Linked DNA regions of Vreelandella piezotolerans. The protein of the gene in region 2 interacts with the protein of the main gene of each other region in a pairwise test. Links are inferred from orthologs where the notes say so. Each region holds a gene or a part of one and is shown on either strand. Other genes may lie near its edges. The genes, in order: GYM47_RS05375, GYM47_RS10575 and ftsB.

Region 1 (5,942 bases), 1.1 Mb from region 2 along the record:
CTCGATAGGCGAAAACGCCTGCTTGTATCGCATTTTTCGGCACTCCTCGATCCAGTAGCCAAGGTAAAGGTGGGGAAGCCGTTTCTCTTGGCAAAGCTCGATTAGCTTTAAAATGGCAAACGTGCCCAAGGATCGTTTCTCTAACGCATCATCCACTTTGAAAAACGTATAGATGGCCGATAGTCCATGTTCGAGCTGGTCGAACGCTGCCACGGCCACCAGTTCGTCGTCGAGATACATTTCCAGCAAATGGGCGTAAGGTTCTTCCAGCGTCAAAAAGGTGCGATATTGGTCGCGGCTGGGTGGGAACATATCGCCGTCAGCGTGTCGCTGTCGAATGTAGTCAGCGTAGAGCGCGTAGTGCGAAGCATCGAAGCGCGCTGGGATGACACGCGTTTCGATATCGGCATTGCGCCGCCAGACTTTTCGCTGGGTGCGGTTGGCGCTAAAGTGATCCACCGGAATCCGCACCGATCGACAAGCGTTGCATCCCTCGCAGTGGGGGCGGTATAAGTGGCGCCCGCTGCGTCGGAAACCCAGCAGCGACAGTGAGTCGTACACCCCTGGCACGGGTGACTCCTGGGGGTCAAGAAACAGCGTAGTAGCCTCTTTGCCTGGCAAGTAGCTGCAGGCATGAGGAACGGTTAGGAAGAAGCGCAAATCCCGCACGGGTCGGCGAGGAGCGTTACTACTCACGGCTTGCCTCCTTGATCATGAACGGCGGTCACTGTGCTGTTGCGTTTGAAGCAATGGCTGCAAGCCACGGAGATTCTGGCACCTGGGGCGCTTGAGTCTCAGTGCTGGATAAGCAAAACGCCTTTTCTGGCAGCCACTTCTCAAGATAGTTGATGAACGTTCGCCGGGCGACCGTTGTTGCGCCGAGGCTGGCCAGATGCGGTGTATGCACCTGGCAGTCGATGAGCTTGCCGCCGTAAGTGTGCATGGCGCTTGCCAAGTGGGCGAGGGCAATTTTAGAGGCGTCTGGCTGGCGTGAAAACATCGACTCGCCGAAAAATACCGGCCCCATCGCCAAGCCATAGAGTCCGCCTACCAGCTGGCCCCCATGGTGGACCTCGACACTGTGGGCAATGCCCAATGCATGCAGCCTCTGGTAAGCGTCGCGCATGGAAGGATTGATCCAGGTGCCCAGCTCGTCTTTACGTGGCGCAGCGCACGCTTCGATTACCTGGGCAAAGTGTTGATTCAGCGTCACGCTAAAGCCACCATGTCGCAGCCGTTTAGCAAGGCTGCGGCGTCGTTTAAACTGTTCAGGCAGCAGTATCATGCGTGGATCTGGGCTCCACCATAAAATGGGGTCATCGTCGCTATACCAAGGAAATATCCCTTTTCGGTAAGCGTCTACCAGCCAGGCTGGTGTAAGCTCTCCACCGGCAGCCAACAGGCCGTTAGGGTTCTCCAACGCCTGTTCGGTAGAAGGAAAAGTGGGGTGTGGCGATGAGAGCCAAGGTAGCATCGCTTGCTCCTGTTGCTAGTGGCGTCCGTCGAAGCGCTGTGACGGCGGAAGGATGCTCGGTATGATGCAAACTCGCAAGTGGATTAAAGACACCGTGTGGTGTAAAGGGAGAATCGCTTGAAAGTAAATAAGGCGGTAGACAAGCGAACGCAGCGGCAGTCGCGTCAGTCACCATCGAGTTCTCAATCATCGGCGCGGGTCAATGCCGCGAAGGATAAGGCGCGCCGCGTTGGTCTGCGCTTGCAAGGCTCTGCCCGTGAAGGGGTGGTGGTCGTCATGCTGGCGCTCTGCGTCTTCTTGCTGTTGGCCCTGTTTAGTTACCATCCTGCCGACCCAGGCTGGTCGTACCAAGGCCCCGAAACCGAGGTTCGCAACTGGATGGGGCCCGTGGGTGCTTGGCTGGCCGATGTGCTCTATTCACTGCTGGGTGCAAGTGCCCTATGGTGGCCGGGTATGTTTGGTTACGCCGCCTGGTGGCTGATGCGCTCTCGCCAGGTACGCTTCGAGCTAGACCCAGTGGCCATCGCCGTACGTGCGGGCGGGCTAGTGCTGCTGATGTTCGGCACGACCATGTTGGGGGCACTGCACTTTTACCATCCCGATAGCATTTTGCCCTATGCCTCTGGCGGTATATTGGGAGAGGGGCTGGTGGGCACCTTAAAACCGCTCGTCAGTAGTGGCGGAGTAGGGTTGATCGCTGCAGCGCTCATTCTCATTGGTTTCCCGCTGTTTAGCGGTATGTCTTGGCTGCAAGTGGCCGATGAAGTCGGTCGTAAACTTTGTCGTATCGGCGGTTGGTTTGGCGAGCGCCGTGCCAAGCGGCGTGAAAAGCGTGCCGAACGGGCCGCGGTGCGCGCAGCGGCCAAGGCAGCGTCCAAGAAAGTGAAGCAGCGCTCCTGGGCTGAGCCGAGTGACACGAGTACCGATCCCGTCGATGACGAAGTGGCGACGACTACGCCTCGGGCCAGTGAAGCAATTGAGCCTCCCGTGCGTCCTACCGTCAGTGAGCGCTCACCTGTCGGTCGTCGCGAGCGCCGTGAGCCGAGCTTCTCGGCACCCGCAGAGGATGAGGCGTCGTCGGTCACCGATACGTCGATTCCCTGGGAAGCGGCCGCTGTGCTGAGCGAGCGTCATGCACCGGCCCCTCCCGCGGCTGCCGCATCTCAAGACCCCGAGTTGGAGACATCGCCTTCTCCGAAGATGACGCCAGAGAAAGACGCGCCTGAAGAGCCGATCATGCCGCTCTCCGCGCACGCTCCGGAGGACGTCCAAGAGCCTGCTCCGGAGCCAGAACCTGAGCCGACACCCTCTATTACCGATACAGAGGTACCGCTCGAAGCGCTTGAGACATCCTCGCCAAACGCGCATGCGTTTGCGACCAAGCCCGTGGATGAGCCAGAGCCTGCCGTGCGTCAGGAAGATAGTGAGTACTCACCTTTGAGCGCTGGCGAAGAGCAAACGAGCGAGGACGTTGCCCCGACCGTGCCGCTACGCGCGTTACGCAATGAGCCAGAAGAGACCTCGGAATCCATTGCGCCCGTTGAGCTGGCTCGCCGTTCAGAGCCAGCACCAGAACCAGAGGCAGCACCCGCCCCCGCTCCTACGACGCTGCGCAGTGACGAAAGCGATCCCGCTTATCGGCCTACGCCCATGTCTGCGGAGTCGCGCCGTGAGCGCGTACCCGAGGTGGTGCCCGAGCCGGTGTGGGGTGACGATGATGATGAGCAACCGATCAAGCCCGCCATCCAGGCGCCAGCCAGTGCGCGCCATGAACCTACGTTCTCGACCGAGTCGGTCGAAGAAGAGTCAGACAATGGGCCAACGCTCTGGACCGTCGAGCATCTTCAGAGCCAGCGTCCGACGTTTGAAACGCTTCCAGAGCCCGAGGGCGAGGTGCCCAGCCTGCAGCTGCTAACACCGCCGGAGCCGCATCAGCCGAACTACACGGATGAGCAGCTGGCCGATATGGCGGAACTCCTGGAAGTCAGGTTACGTGAATACGGTGTAAAAGCTGAAGTGGTCGATACGTGGCCGGGGCCGGTCATTACACGTTTCGAGATCAAGCCTGCTGCCGGGGTGAAGGTTTCCAAAATCAGCAACCTGGCCAAAGACCTTGCTCGTTCGCTGATGGTCAAGAGCGTGCGTGTGGTCGAGGTCATCCCTGGTCGGCCCACGGTGGGTATCGAAATTCCCAACCCGCATCGCGCAATGATTCGTTTGCGTGAAGTGATCGATTCGGACCGCTACCAGCAGGAGAATTCACCGCTGACGATGGCGCTTGGCCAAGATATTGGCGGTGGTCCGGTAGTGGCGAATTTGGGCAAAATGCCCCACCTGTTGGTGGCCGGTACGACCGGTTCGGGTAAGTCGGTGGGGGTCAACGCCATGCTGATCTCCATGCTGCTCAAGGCTACACCCGATGAACTCAAGCTGATCATGGTCGATCCCAAGATGCTGGAACTGTCGGTGTATGACGGCATACCGCATTTGCTGGCGCCTGTCGTCACCGATATGAAGGAAGCGGCCAATAGCTTGCGTTGGTGTGTGGCTGAAATGGAGCGCCGTTACAAGCTGATGGCCGCCATGGGCGTGCGTAACATCGCCGGGTTTAACGCGCGCCTCGATGAAGCCGAACGTGCCGGTGCCCAGGTGGCCGACCCGCTATGGGAGCCCCAGCCCTGGGAAATGCATCAAACGCCTCCAGTGCTGGAAAAGCTGCCCTATATCGTAGTGGTCATCGATGAGTTTGCCGATATGTTCATGATCGTCGGCAAAAAGGTCGAAGAGCTGATCGCGCGGCTGGCGCAGAAAGCGCGGGCTGCCGGTATCCATCTGATTCTGGCTACTCAGCGCCCGTCGGTGGATGTGGTGACCGGCCTGATCAAGGCGAACATTCCGTCACGGATGGCGTTCCAGGTCTCCTCGCGGATCGATTCGCGCACCATTCTCGACCAGGGCGGTGCCGAAAGCCTGTTGGGTCATGGCGATATGCTCTACTTGCCCGCGGGCTCCGGTCCACCGAATCGTGTCCATGGTGCCTTCGTGGACGACGATGAAGTCCACCGGGTGGTCGATGACTGGAAGCGTCGAGGCGAGCCGGAGTACATCGAAGAGATTCTTTCCGGCGGCGTATCTGCCGATGCGCTAACCGGGCTAGAAGCGGAAGGCGTCGATGGCGATGATGCCGAACAGGACGCGCTCTATGACGAAGCGGTGCAGTTCGTTACTGAAACGCGAAAAGCGTCGATTTCTGCCGTACAGCGGCGCTTCAAGATCGGTTATAACCGGGCCGCACGTCTGGTCGAGGCCATGGAAGGGGCCGGGGTGGTCTCCTCCATGGGTACCAACGGTGCCCGCGAGGTGCTGGCGCCGCCGCCGGTGGGCCATTAACACGTCAACCATGCAATAAGCGTGAAAGTCGCGCCGCCGGTGAAACCCTGCGGCGCGTTTCGCGTCTGAGGGGCATAGGGAGCTTTTTACGCTCTTTGCCTCGTCCGCTATTCGGCAATGAATGCCTAGGGAGAAAGAACATGCGCGAACCCTCTAACCGCCGTTCACCGGCATTGGCACTGGCCGCCAGTGCGCTGGGATTGACTTTTGCTGCCCCTATGACTGCCTGGGCCAATGAGGCGGCAGAGCGGCTCACCGAGCGCTTGGATCCGTTGGAAAACTACCACGCCACCTTCGAGCAGCAGATTCTCGATGGCAGCGGTGATCGTTTGCAGAGCGCACGTGGGGAAATGTGGCTGTCGCGGCCCGGCATGCTGCGCTGGGAAGTCGAGGCGCCTTATTCGCAAACCGTGGTCTCCGATGGTGAGGAGGTGTATCTCTACGACCCTGACCTGGAGCAGGTCACGGTACAGGCGATGGATGACCGTGTGACCCATACGCCCGCGCTGTTGTTATCAGGCAGCGCCGATGAATTGACGGCAAGTTACGATGTGTTCTACGAGCAGCAGGATGGCGACGATGTCTTTACCTTGATGCCGACGCTGGCCGATACGCTGTTCGAGGAGCTCAGCATGGTCTTCGACGGCGATACTCTCACCGAGCTCTGGATGATGGACAGTACCGGTCAGCGCACTGCCATCACCTTTAGCGGCATCACTCGCAATGGCACTATCGACCGCGATCTGTTCGATTTCCAGATCCCCGAAGGTACGGACGTGATTCGCGAAGAGATGTAGAGGGTGAATCAGTAGATTACGATCGGGCGCTCTAAGGCGCCCGATCTGCTTCTTGGTCGCGCTCTTCCCGCCACGCCATGATTTCCCCGAACCGTTTCTCCTGGCCAAACGGGCTCGGCTCATAGAAGCGTGTTTTGGGCACGTCTTCTGGCCAGCAGTCGTGGTCGCTGCCTGCTGGATATCCGTTTGGCTCGTTGTGAGCGTAGCGATAGCCTTCACCATGGCCGAGCTGCTCCATGAGCTTGGTTGGTGCGTTACGTAGGTAAGTGGGCACTTCCACC
Region 2 (4,923 bases):
CGGCTCCTTGGAGCGCGTCGTCGTGGTATATGGCGGCATTTCCGCCGAGCGAGAGGTGTCTCTCAAAAGTGGCGCGGCGATTTTAGCTGCCCTGAGGCGACAGGGTGTCGACGCGATCGGTTATGACCCTAAAGAGGGCGGCCTCGCTGGGCTCGAGCGCTTGGATCCCAGCGCGGTGTTCGTTGCGCTGCATGGTCGCGGTGGAGAGGATGGTACCTTTCAAGGGGCGCTAGAGCTGCTGGGCGTACCCTACACTGGAAGCGGCGTCTTGGCCTCTGCGCTGGGAATGGATAAACAGCGCACCAAACAGGTGTGGCAGGCCGTAGGCCTGCCCACGCCTGAGTGCATCATGCTCGACGAGCGCGCCGACTGGGTCGCTGTGGTCGAGCGGCTCGGGCTCCCGATGATGGTCAAACCGGTGCATGAGGGCTCCACCCTGGGCATCAGTATCGTCAAGAGCCAAGAAGAGCTTCGAGCGGCGTATACGGAGGCGGCCAAATTCGATGCGCGTGTAATGGCCGAACGATTTGTCGTCGGCGATGAGTACACCGTAGCGCTGCTGGGAAATGATGTCTTGCCTGCCATTCGCGTCGAGGTGCCAGGCGGTTTCTACGACTACGAAGCCAAGTACATCGCCAACACTACGCAGTATCACTTACCCTGTGGTCTATCCTGGGAGGATGAGCAGTCCCTGGCAGCGTTGTGCAAAGAGGCGTTTGCCGCTGTAGGAGGCGAGGGGTGGGGACGTATTGACGTCATGCGTGACACGTCAGGTCAGTTCTGGCTCATCGAGGTCAATACGGTGCCGGGAATGACCGATCATAGTCTCGTTCCGCAGGCGGCTGCCCACGCAGGTATTGGCTTCGACGAGTTGGTCTTGCGGATCCTACAGACTGCCCTCTCAGCGGCCAGCGCATCATGATGGGCTCGGTAAAAGGGACGTTATGAAAAAACGCAACGCATGGTTGGGCGTTGTGCTATTGGCGCTGCTGCTGGGTGCCGGTGGTCGAGCGCTATGGCTATGGTTGGATCGCCCCATCGAGCGCGTGTCGATACGAGGCGAATGGGAGTACGTCAGCGCCGACTATCTGCGCACTCAGTTAGCACCCTTGGTACAAGAGGCAACGTGGCTATCGGCTGACTTGGGGGAGCTTCGGCGCCGTGCGCTCACCATCGGCTGGCTCAATGAAGTGCGAATCTCGCGTGAGTGGCCGAATGCGTTGGTGTTCGAACTGGTAGAGCAGACGCCAGTGGCGCGCTGGAACGATGACTTTCTTTTGAATCCCGAAGGCGAGCCGTTTGCTTTTGCGCCTCTAACCGTACCGGCAGGGCTTCCCGACTTGGCAGGACCAAGTGGCAGCAGTGAAGAGGTGTTGGCTTACTATCAGCGCTTGTTACCCCATTTTGCCGGGTTATCGCTATCCCTCTCTCAGCTGCGGTTAGAACCGCGCGGAGCTTGGCGTTTGCAGCTATCCAGTGGTGCCTGGGTCATGCTGGGTCGCCGCCAGCACGGCGAGCGTTTAGCGAGATTGTCAGCCTCATGGCAGCGCGAGCTGGCGAATGTCAGTGATCATATTCGTTACATCGATTTGCGTTACCCTAACGGAGTAGCGGTCGCTTGGCATGGAGAAACAGAGTTTCAGGAAAATGAGTCCACTCCCAGTGCAGAGTAACGTTCGATGACAATGTGCAAAAAGCGGGTAAAGGTGAGTGATCGCCAACGCTGAAAAAGCCGCAAATGGGGTTTAAATTGCGGCTAAAGCCAATTATCGTGGGTACGGACTAGTCGTATAGCGTCTATTGTTTCTATACTATGTGTCGAGCGGAGCTGTGGGTCTGTTTTTATTATCCAGTCAGCGGTTAACCCGCATCAGCGAGTTTCAAGTTTAACGTTACTAATTTTAATTTGGCGGAAGCTCTTTTTTGCTCAGGCAAATAATGTACCCGCCGTATTCATTAAAACAATGGCAAGGAGATTTACCGACTCATGGCAGGCTCACCCAACGCATCCAATATGGTTGTCGGGCTGGACATTGGAACGTCCAAGGTCGTCGCAATAGTCGGTCAACCCACCGATGACGGTGGAATTGAAATTGCCGGTATCGGTTCTCATCCGTCGCGCGGCATGAAGCGTGGTGTCGTCATCAACATCGAATCAACGGTTCAGTCGATTCAACGTGCTGTCGAAGAGGCGGAGTTGATGGCAGGTTGCGATATCCACTCGGTGTATGTGGGTGTGGCGGGCAGTCATATTAGCTCGATGAACTCCGATGGCGTAGTGGCCATTAAAGAGCGTGAAGTGACGCCGTCCGATATCGACCGGGTGATCGATTCTGCTCGCGCGCGGGCGATCTCCGAAGGCCAACGCGTACTGCACGTATTGCCTCAGGAGTTCTCGATCGACGCCCAAGGGGGCATCCGAGAGCCGCTGGGCATGTCGGGCGTTCGTCTGGAAGCGCAAGTGCATTTGGTCACGGCAGCCCTCAACGCCGTCCAGAATATCGAGAAGTGCGTACGACGCTGTGGTTTGGATGTCGACGCGATCATTCTCGAACAGCTGGCGTCGAGTATGGCCGTGCTGACCGAAGACGAGCGAGAGCTCGGGGTGTGCATGGTCGATATTGGTGGCGGCACGACCGATATGGCGATTTTCAGCGAAGGTGCCATTCGTCATACGGCGGTGATTCCCATTGCCGGTGATCAAGTCACTAACGATATTGCTATGGCGTTACGTACCCCGACGCAGCACGCTGAAGAGATCAAAGTGAAGTATGCTTGCGCGCTAACCCAGTTAGCGGCAAGTGATGAGATGATCAAGGTTCCCAGTGTCGGTGATCGTCCGGCCAGAGATCTGTCACGCCAAGCGCTGGCAGAGGTGGTCGAGCCGCGTTACGAAGAGCTGTTTACCTTGGTAAGAGACGAATTACGCCGCAGCGGCTATGAAGATATGGTGGCTGCGGGTGTGGTGCTCACCGGCGGCACTTCGCGCATGGAGGGTGTAAGCGAGCTGGCAGAAGAGATATTTCACATGCCGGTTCGTATTGCCTGCCCGCAAAATGTCAGAGGCTTGGCAGATGTGGTTCGCAATCCTATCTATGCGACGGGCGTTGGTTTGCTGCATTATGCACTGCAGGAAACGCGTCATGGGCAAGGCCTAGAAAGCCACGGGGGAGGCGTTGCGGCCCATAAAGGGCGTAACGAATTAGCCCGGCGTGATATCAAGGATGGCCATTCGGCGCTGGCAAGAATCAAAGGCTGGTTCAAAGGAAATTTCTGATAGGGCCGCAAGCGCGGTTCAGGAGACGGGGCTTATGTTCGAATTGGTAGATAACGCACCCTCGAGCAGTGCGGTCATCAAAGTAGTGGGCGTTGGCGGCGGTGGCGGTAACGCTGTCAACCATATGGTCGAAAGCAACATCGAAGGCGTCGAGTTCATTTGCGCCAACACCGATGCTCAGGCCCTCAAGCGCGTATCGGCAAAGACGGTGCTGCAGTTGGGTGGTGAAATCACCAAAGGGCTCGGGGCAGGTGCTAACCCTGAAGTAGGGCGGCAGGCGGCCATGGAAGACCGTGAGCGCATTGCCGAACTGCTGAGCGGCGCCGACATGGTCTTCATTACGGCAGGTATGGGCGGCGGCACCGGCACTGGCGGGGCGCCCGTCGTAGCGCAAGTCGCCAAAGAGCTTGGCATTTTGACGGTGGCCGTGGTGACACGCCCCTTCCCCTTCGAAGGGCCCAAGCGAATGCGTGCGGCAGAAGAGGGAATGAAAGAGCTCTCCGAGCATGTCGACTCGTTGATCACTATTCCCAACGAAAAGCTGCTGTCGGTCCTAGGCAAGAACGCCACGCTGCTGACGGCGTTCAGCGCAGCCAACGATGTGCTGCTGGGCGCGGTGCAGGGTATTGCAGAGCTGATCACCAGCCCAGGGATCATCAACGTGGACTTTGCCGATGTGCGCACCGTCATGTCAGAAATGGGCATGGCCATGATGGGGACCGGCGGCGCTACGGGGGAAAACCGCGCCCGTGAAGCCGCTGAAAAAGCCATTCGCAGCCCGCTACTCGAGGATATCGATCTTCATGGCGCGCGCGGTATTCTGGTCAACATTACCGCAGGCCCGGATCTTTCCATCGGCGAATTCAACGATGTGGGTGCAACGGTCCAAGAATTTGCATCTCAAGAGGCGACCATCGTGGTGGGTACCTCCATCGATATGGAAATGTCCGATGAGCTGCGCGTTACGGTGGTGGCGGCCGGACTGGATGGTAGCAAAGCCAAGGCGACGGCGGCGCGAGAACCGGCTCGTCGCTCTGCGGCGGAAGCCGGTGGTTCCGATTATCGTAAATTGCAGCAACCCACTGTCATGCGCCAGCAAGCCACGGCACGCGCCGAAGCTCCCGATGCAGCGCCAAAGCCGCGTGCTGAAAAGCGTCGTGCAGCGGATGCCGACGACTACTTGGATATCCCCGCGTTCCTGCGTCGTCAAGCGGATTAACCCCCGCCATCGGGTTCATTGCAGCAGCAAACGAGAGTTTTATTGGTTAAAACGCTCGTTTGCTGTTAAAGTGAACACTGTTTGATAACTTTCTTCCTTTGCGGATCCTGTAGCAGCTTGCTGCAAGCCGCCGTCATTAGAGCTTGACCACTACCCATGATCAGACAACGCACACTACAAAACGTCATTCGCGCCACTGGAGTGGGTCTGCACTCCGGCAAAAAAGTCCATATGGCTTTGCGTCCGGCACCGGCCAACACCGGCATTGTGTTTGTCAGAACCGATCTGGATCCCGTGGTACATGTGCCTGCCCGTGCCGAACTGGTTGAAGACACCACGCTGTGCACGGCGCTCTCTTATGAAGGTGTCAAAGTCGCGACCGTCGAGCACCTTATGTCCGCCTTTGCGGGCTTGGGCATCGATAATG
Region 3 (5,056 bases), 640 kb from region 2 along the record:
CCGATCAAGCTGGCAGCAAACTTGGCTGCCGTGGCAAAGTGTTGGGTGCCGCATAGCGACATGGCGATGGCCGTCATGCCGAGATTGCGTCCCTCCATCGCAGCGGCCACCGTGCCCGAGTAAAGCACGTCGTCCCCCAGGTTACTGCCATGATTGATACCCGAGATGACCAGATCCGGACGCTCGTCCCACACGCCGTTGACGCCCAGATAAACGCAGTCCGCGGGCGTGCCATCGACACTGTAAAAACCGTTCTCTAGCGCGGTAAGCGACAGCGGACGCGACAGCGTGAGCGAGTTACTTGCGCCGCTACGGTCGCGATCCGGGGCGACCACGCGCAAATGGGCATGGGGCAAAAGCGCCTCGTAGAGCGCACGTAAGCCAGGAGCATGGACGCCGTCATCGTTGGAAAGCAGCAGTCGCCGCATCAGAACCTCCTTTTTACTTCGGCGTCAAGCCGTGTCGGGATGATGAATCAATTCGCCAATCACCGCCGTCGCGAAGCTGCCCCGGGGCAGCGCGAACGAGAGTAGCACGGACTCTTGTTCGAAGGTGGCCTGAGGCGCGATCAGCCGGGCACGCAGCGCACGCTGTCCACGTTTGACGCCGCTCTGCTCGAGGCCGGCGCACAGTGCGGGATGGCGTGCCGCCAATTGCGCTTCGTAACGGCCCGCGTCACCGCCTGCCCCGCCGCCCACACCCCACAAAACGCCTGTGGGATGAACATCCAGCGCGGCGGCGCGTGCCACCAAGCGCTCCTCGACGTCATCGATGGTAAACACGCTTTGCGTGCCATCGAGCATCAAGGTATCGCCCGCGACGGGCTGGCACCAGTTACCGTCTGCCAGTCGGGCACTGAGCAGCTCGTTGAACAGAAAGCTGCGCGCGGTCGAAAGCATCATCCCCTGGCGATCATCGCGTTTGCGCCAACCTTTGGCCAGTACGGCAGCGGCGCGCTGCAGATTGCGCGCACCAGCGCCAAACCGCTGGTGGCCAAAGTAGTTGGGGACTCCTTGGGCGCAGAGCGCTTCCCAACGCGGCAATAAATCGTTTGGGCGAACCGCGTCACCACTTAGGCGCAGCGTAAAATGATTCGTGCGGTGCACGCCCCGCTTTAACTTTCGCGGATGACGCGCCATGGCCAGCACCGTGACGCCCGCTGTGCCGAGCGTGGCAGTTAAGTCCTCAGGCGCTTCGCGACCGGGCAGATGAACGCTCAGCCACTGGCGCGCAACGGCCACGCGATCCTTCATACCGGAGTAGCCGATATCGCGCGGGGTGACACCGCACAAACGGCCGAGCAGTTTCACCACATCTAACGTGGTTTGGTTACGCTTTTCAAGGCGTAGCCACAGATGCTCGCCGTGTTCCTCCGGGGTAAAGTCGAGCTGTTCATCGACGATGAAGTCTTCCGGCCGAGCGCGATACTGGCCGGGCGCAGGCACGCCGAATGTTGGCGTCAAGCTGCGCTGCCAGGTGGGGAGATCAAGCATTCGATGCCTCTTGCGCGGCCAGCAGCACCACCGCTTCGGCGGCGATCCCCTCCCCCCGCCCGGTAAAGCCAAGACGTTCGGTGGTGGTGGCTTTAACGTTGACCTGCCCCAGCGTCACGCCTATTTCCTCGGCAATCGCGACACGCATGGCCTCGATGTGCGGCGCCATTTTGGGCGCTTGCGCCATGATGGTAGCGTCCAGGTTTACGACGTCGAACCCTTCGTCCCTCACCAGCGCGACCACATGACGAAGTAAGCCGCGACTGTCCGCGCCTTTCCATGCCGGGTCGGTATCGGGAAAGTGGCGGCCAATATCGCCCAGCGCACAGGCGCCGAGCAGCGCATCGCTGATGGCGTGGAGCAGCACATCGCCATCGGAGTGGGCAACGAAGCCCTGTTCGAACGGCAGCTTGACGCCACCGATCATCAAATGATCACCCGGCCCAAAGCGGTGTACATCGAAGCCGTGGCCAATTCGCATTAGAAACTCCTGTTACTTGAGCTGCGCTGGGCTGCCATGATGGCCGTTGCCAACGCTAAATCGTCAGGGTGGGTGACTTTCATATTATCGCGCCGCCCACTAACGAGCTGGGGAGCTTCCCCCAACGCCTCGACGGCCGAGGCTTCATCCGTGACCAGGGTGCCCTGCTGCTGGGCCTTGGTCAGCGCGCGCCTCAGCAGCGCATAGCGAAACCCTTGCGGCGTCAGCGCGTGCCACAGGCCATCACGGGGTTCGGTGGCGTGGCTTAGTTGGTCCCCCTGATCGCGCTTCATGGTATCTGCTACCGGCATGGCCAGCAGGGCACCACTGGGATGAGACTGGGCCGCCCGATACAAGGCGTGCAGATCGGCGCGGGTGATACAAGGTCGCGCGACGTCGTGCACCATGACCAAGTCGCTGTCGTTGGCCGCGATGGCCTCCAGTGCGTTCATCACGCTATCCATCCGTTCTATACCGCCGGGCACCTGCTGCCAGTGAGTGAACGGTACCCAGTCTGGCCGAAACCAGTGATCCTCTGGGTCCAGGCAAAGCACTAAATGCGCCTGAGGGAAGGCATCATGCAGACGTGCAAGGGTGTGCGCCAAGATGGGTTGGCCTTCCAGGGGAAGGTACTGTTTGGGCTTGTCGGCGCCCATTCGTTTCCCCTGCCCGGCCGCAGGCACAACGAGCCAAAGCGGCGAGGTCTGCATCACTCGCTCTCACCGTCGGCTGGAATGACACCGGGCTGAGCGACTAGCCCGGCATGAATGCCGACCAACTCGTTTTCGATGGCCACGCCCGGCACCCAGAAGAACTGCTCGTCGGTGCGCACCATGCCCATGTCGCTGCGGGCGCGTTCCTCGATGGCATCCAACCCGGTTTTCAAATCGGTGACTTCCGCCGCCAGCCGTGCGTTGCGTTCACGCAGCGGATCATTGGCCGCCTCCTGCAGGGCCACCCGCTGCTCCACCTGCTGCAGATCTTGCCAGCCGCCGTTGCCCAGCCAAAGTTGGTACTGTAGCAACCCCAACACGGTCAGTAGCAGGCCCACGAGCCATTTGTGCATCCCAGACATCCTTCGTGAAAACGGAAACGGCGCGCATTATGCCATTAAGGGTAGAGTCCAGCGAGCCGCGACGCGGTAGGCGTTACTTAAACGGTAAAGCATCTTCGGCGGCGCGGCGATAGGCCATGATATGGACACCCTCTTGCTGACAAAACTGCGCCACGCCAGCGGCCAACCCCGGGTGGGCCAAATAGTGCAGCGAACGAACCCGCTGGGGAGCAAACCCCCGTACGAGCTTGTGTTCGCCCTGGGTGCCGGGATCGAATAGCGTCATGCCCTTTGCCAAGCACGCGTCGATGCCCTGGTAGTAGCACGCTTCGAAATGCAGGCAGTCGGCGACGACCTCACTCTCCCAGTAGCGACCGTAGAGCGTCTTGCCTCCCTGGAAGTAGAGCGCTGCGGCGATGGGACGCCCCGCTAGCCGCGCCTGCACCAGCATCAGCGCTTCGGGCATCACGTGACGCAAACGTTCGAAGAAGGCGTGATTGAGGTAGGGCGGGCGTCCGCGTTCGTGGTAAGTAATGGTGTAGCAGCGGTAAAAATGCGCCATGTCGACATCGCGGATCTCCCCGCCTTCCAAACGGTGCAGGGTAATGCCCTGGTCGGCCACTAAACGCCGCTCACGCTTGATCATTTTCCGCCGCTTGGAAGTGAGGCTGGCGAGAAAGCCTTCGAAATCACCGAAACCACGATCTCGCCACTGAAACTGTACGCCTTCCCGAGCGATCAGATCAGGGCACTGGCGCTGCCACGCCTCGACTTCCGGCTCTTCGGCAAACAGCAGGTGCCAACTCGACAGCGCCAGGGTGTCACACTGCTCCCGCCAGCCTATCGCCAACTGGGCTCGAACGGCGTCGGCATCGGCGTCTGGCGCGATCAAGGTACGAGGGCCTGGCACTGGCGTGAAAGGTATCGCACTCAGCGCCTTGGGGTAATAATCGCCGCCGGCGCGCTCCAGCGCGTCGGCCCACCCCCAGTCGAACACGTACTCCCCATAGGAATGGTACTTACGGTACATTGGCAGCGCACCCACCAGCGCCTCGCCCTGCCAGACACACAGATGACAAGGCTCCCAGCCGGTGGCCGTGCTGACGGAGCCGCTGGCCTCCAGCGCGTGTAAAAACCCGTGACGTAAAAAAGGCTGTTCGTCAGACCCGAGCGCATCCCACTGGCTTGCCGCAACGGCCTCGATGGTAGGTAGAATGGAGTAGGAGAGCGGACGAGAAGGCATAACATCTCCCTGGCACACTGGCACAGATGGCGTATGCCTTACTGTACCACTCCGGCCGCTGACGCGTGTGAAGCGCCTAGTTTGTAAACAATTGTCGATCCTGCTCAAACAGCGTTTCAAGGTCGCCTGGCCCTGCGTATCGTCGGCAGTCAGTATACCCCTAAGGAGAGGCCATGAATCGCGATTTAACGGATACGTTACAGGCGCAGCGCGAGGCGGCAGGCCCGGCGCCTTTTCCCACGCTGGGCGTACGGCGCGAGCGCTTGGCGCGCCTCGCCCGCATGACGAAACGCCATCAGCACGACATCGTGCGAGCCATCCAGCTCGATTTCGGCCAGCGCAGCGAAATCGAAATCCATCTCGCTGAAATTCTTCCCGTCCTTCATGCCGCTCGCTATGCGCGCCGCCACCTGTGGCACTGGATGCGCCCTCGTCGCGCACGCGTTCCGCTGCGGCTCTGGCCAGCGCGCGCCCGAGTCGCTCCTCAGCCGCTGGGCGTCGTGGGGGTAATGTCTCCCTGGAACTATCCTTGGAGCCTTAGCATGATGCCCGCCATCGATGCGCTAGCGGCTGGCAACACGGTGATGCTCAAACCCAGCGAACACGCGCGGCACACCAGCGCACTGCTCGCCAAGCTGATTCCCCAACACTTCACGCAAGAGGAGTTCTGCGTGATCGAGGGCGGGGCCGACGTCGCCAAGACGTTCAGCGCGCTGGCGTTCGACCATCTGGTGTTTACCGGATCGACCCAGATAGGCAGGCAGGTCGCGACGGCTGCCGCCGCC

The links.
Region 1: the proteins of GYM47_RS10575 (region 2) and GYM47_RS05375 interact in binary tests that used the Escherichia coli proteins (3 or more experiments, as listed by UniProt). The link is inferred for Vreelandella piezotolerans from one-to-one orthologs.
Region 3: the proteins of GYM47_RS10575 (region 2) and ftsB interact in binary tests that used the Escherichia coli proteins (3 or more experiments, as listed by UniProt). The link is inferred for Vreelandella piezotolerans from one-to-one orthologs.

What each region holds. Positions count from the first base shown.
Region 1 is NZ_CP048602.1:1,157,205-1,163,146, forward strand. What follows is about bases 1,238-5,064. They hold GYM47_RS05375 (DNA translocase FtsK), read left to right. Parts: upstream 1,238-1,591; coding sequence 1,592-4,864; downstream 4,865-5,064. Other genes in these bases: aat (leucyl/phenylalanyl-tRNA--protein transferase), read right to left, coding at 1,238-1,474; lolA (outer membrane lipoprotein periplasmic chaperone LolA), read left to right, coding at 5,005-5,064. In the rest of the region: GYM47_RS05365 (arginyltransferase), read right to left, coding at 1-696; more of aat, read right to left, coding at 725-1,237; more of lolA, read left to right, coding at 5,065-5,661; GYM47_RS05385 (replication-associated recombination protein A), read right to left, coding at 5,693-5,942. UniProt on the Escherichia coli protein: Essential cell division protein that coordinates cell division and chromosome segregation. The N-terminus is involved in assembly of the cell-division machinery.
Region 2 is NZ_CP048602.1:2,295,914-2,300,836, reverse strand. Bases 1-2,808 are described here. They hold GYM47_RS10575 (cell division protein FtsQ/DivIB), read left to right. Parts: upstream 1-944; coding sequence 945-1,673; downstream 1,674-2,808. Other genes in these bases: ftsA (cell division protein FtsA), read left to right, coding at 1,988-2,808; GYM47_RS10580 (D-alanine--D-alanine ligase), read left to right, coding at 1-922. Outside these bases: more of ftsA, read left to right, coding at 2,809-3,277; cell division protein FtsZ, read left to right, coding at 3,312-4,496; lpxC (UDP-3-O-acyl-N-acetylglucosamine deacetylase), read left to right, coding at 4,653-4,923. UniProt on the Escherichia coli protein: Essential cell division protein. May link together the upstream cell division proteins, which are predominantly cytoplasmic, with the downstream cell division proteins, which are predominantly periplasmic. May control correct divisome assembly.
Region 3 is NZ_CP048602.1:2,932,838-2,937,893, forward strand. Bases 1,363-4,303 are described here. They hold ftsB (cell division protein FtsB), read right to left. Parts: upstream 3,041-4,303; coding sequence 2,684-3,040; downstream 1,363-2,683. Other genes in these bases: truD (tRNA pseudouridine(13) synthase TruD), read right to left, coding at 1,363-1,493; ispF (2-C-methyl-D-erythritol 2,4-cyclodiphosphate synthase), read right to left, coding at 1,486-1,974; ispD (2-C-methyl-D-erythritol 4-phosphate cytidylyltransferase), read right to left, coding at 1,974-2,684; GYM47_RS13450 (GNAT family N-acetyltransferase), read right to left, coding at 3,123-4,271. In the rest of the region: 5'/3'-nucleotidase SurE, read right to left, coding at 1-428; more of truD, read right to left, coding at 453-1,362; GYM47_RS13455 (aldehyde dehydrogenase family protein), read left to right, coding at 4,445-5,056. UniProt on the Escherichia coli protein: Essential cell division protein. May link together the upstream cell division proteins, which are predominantly cytoplasmic, with the downstream cell division proteins, which are predominantly periplasmic.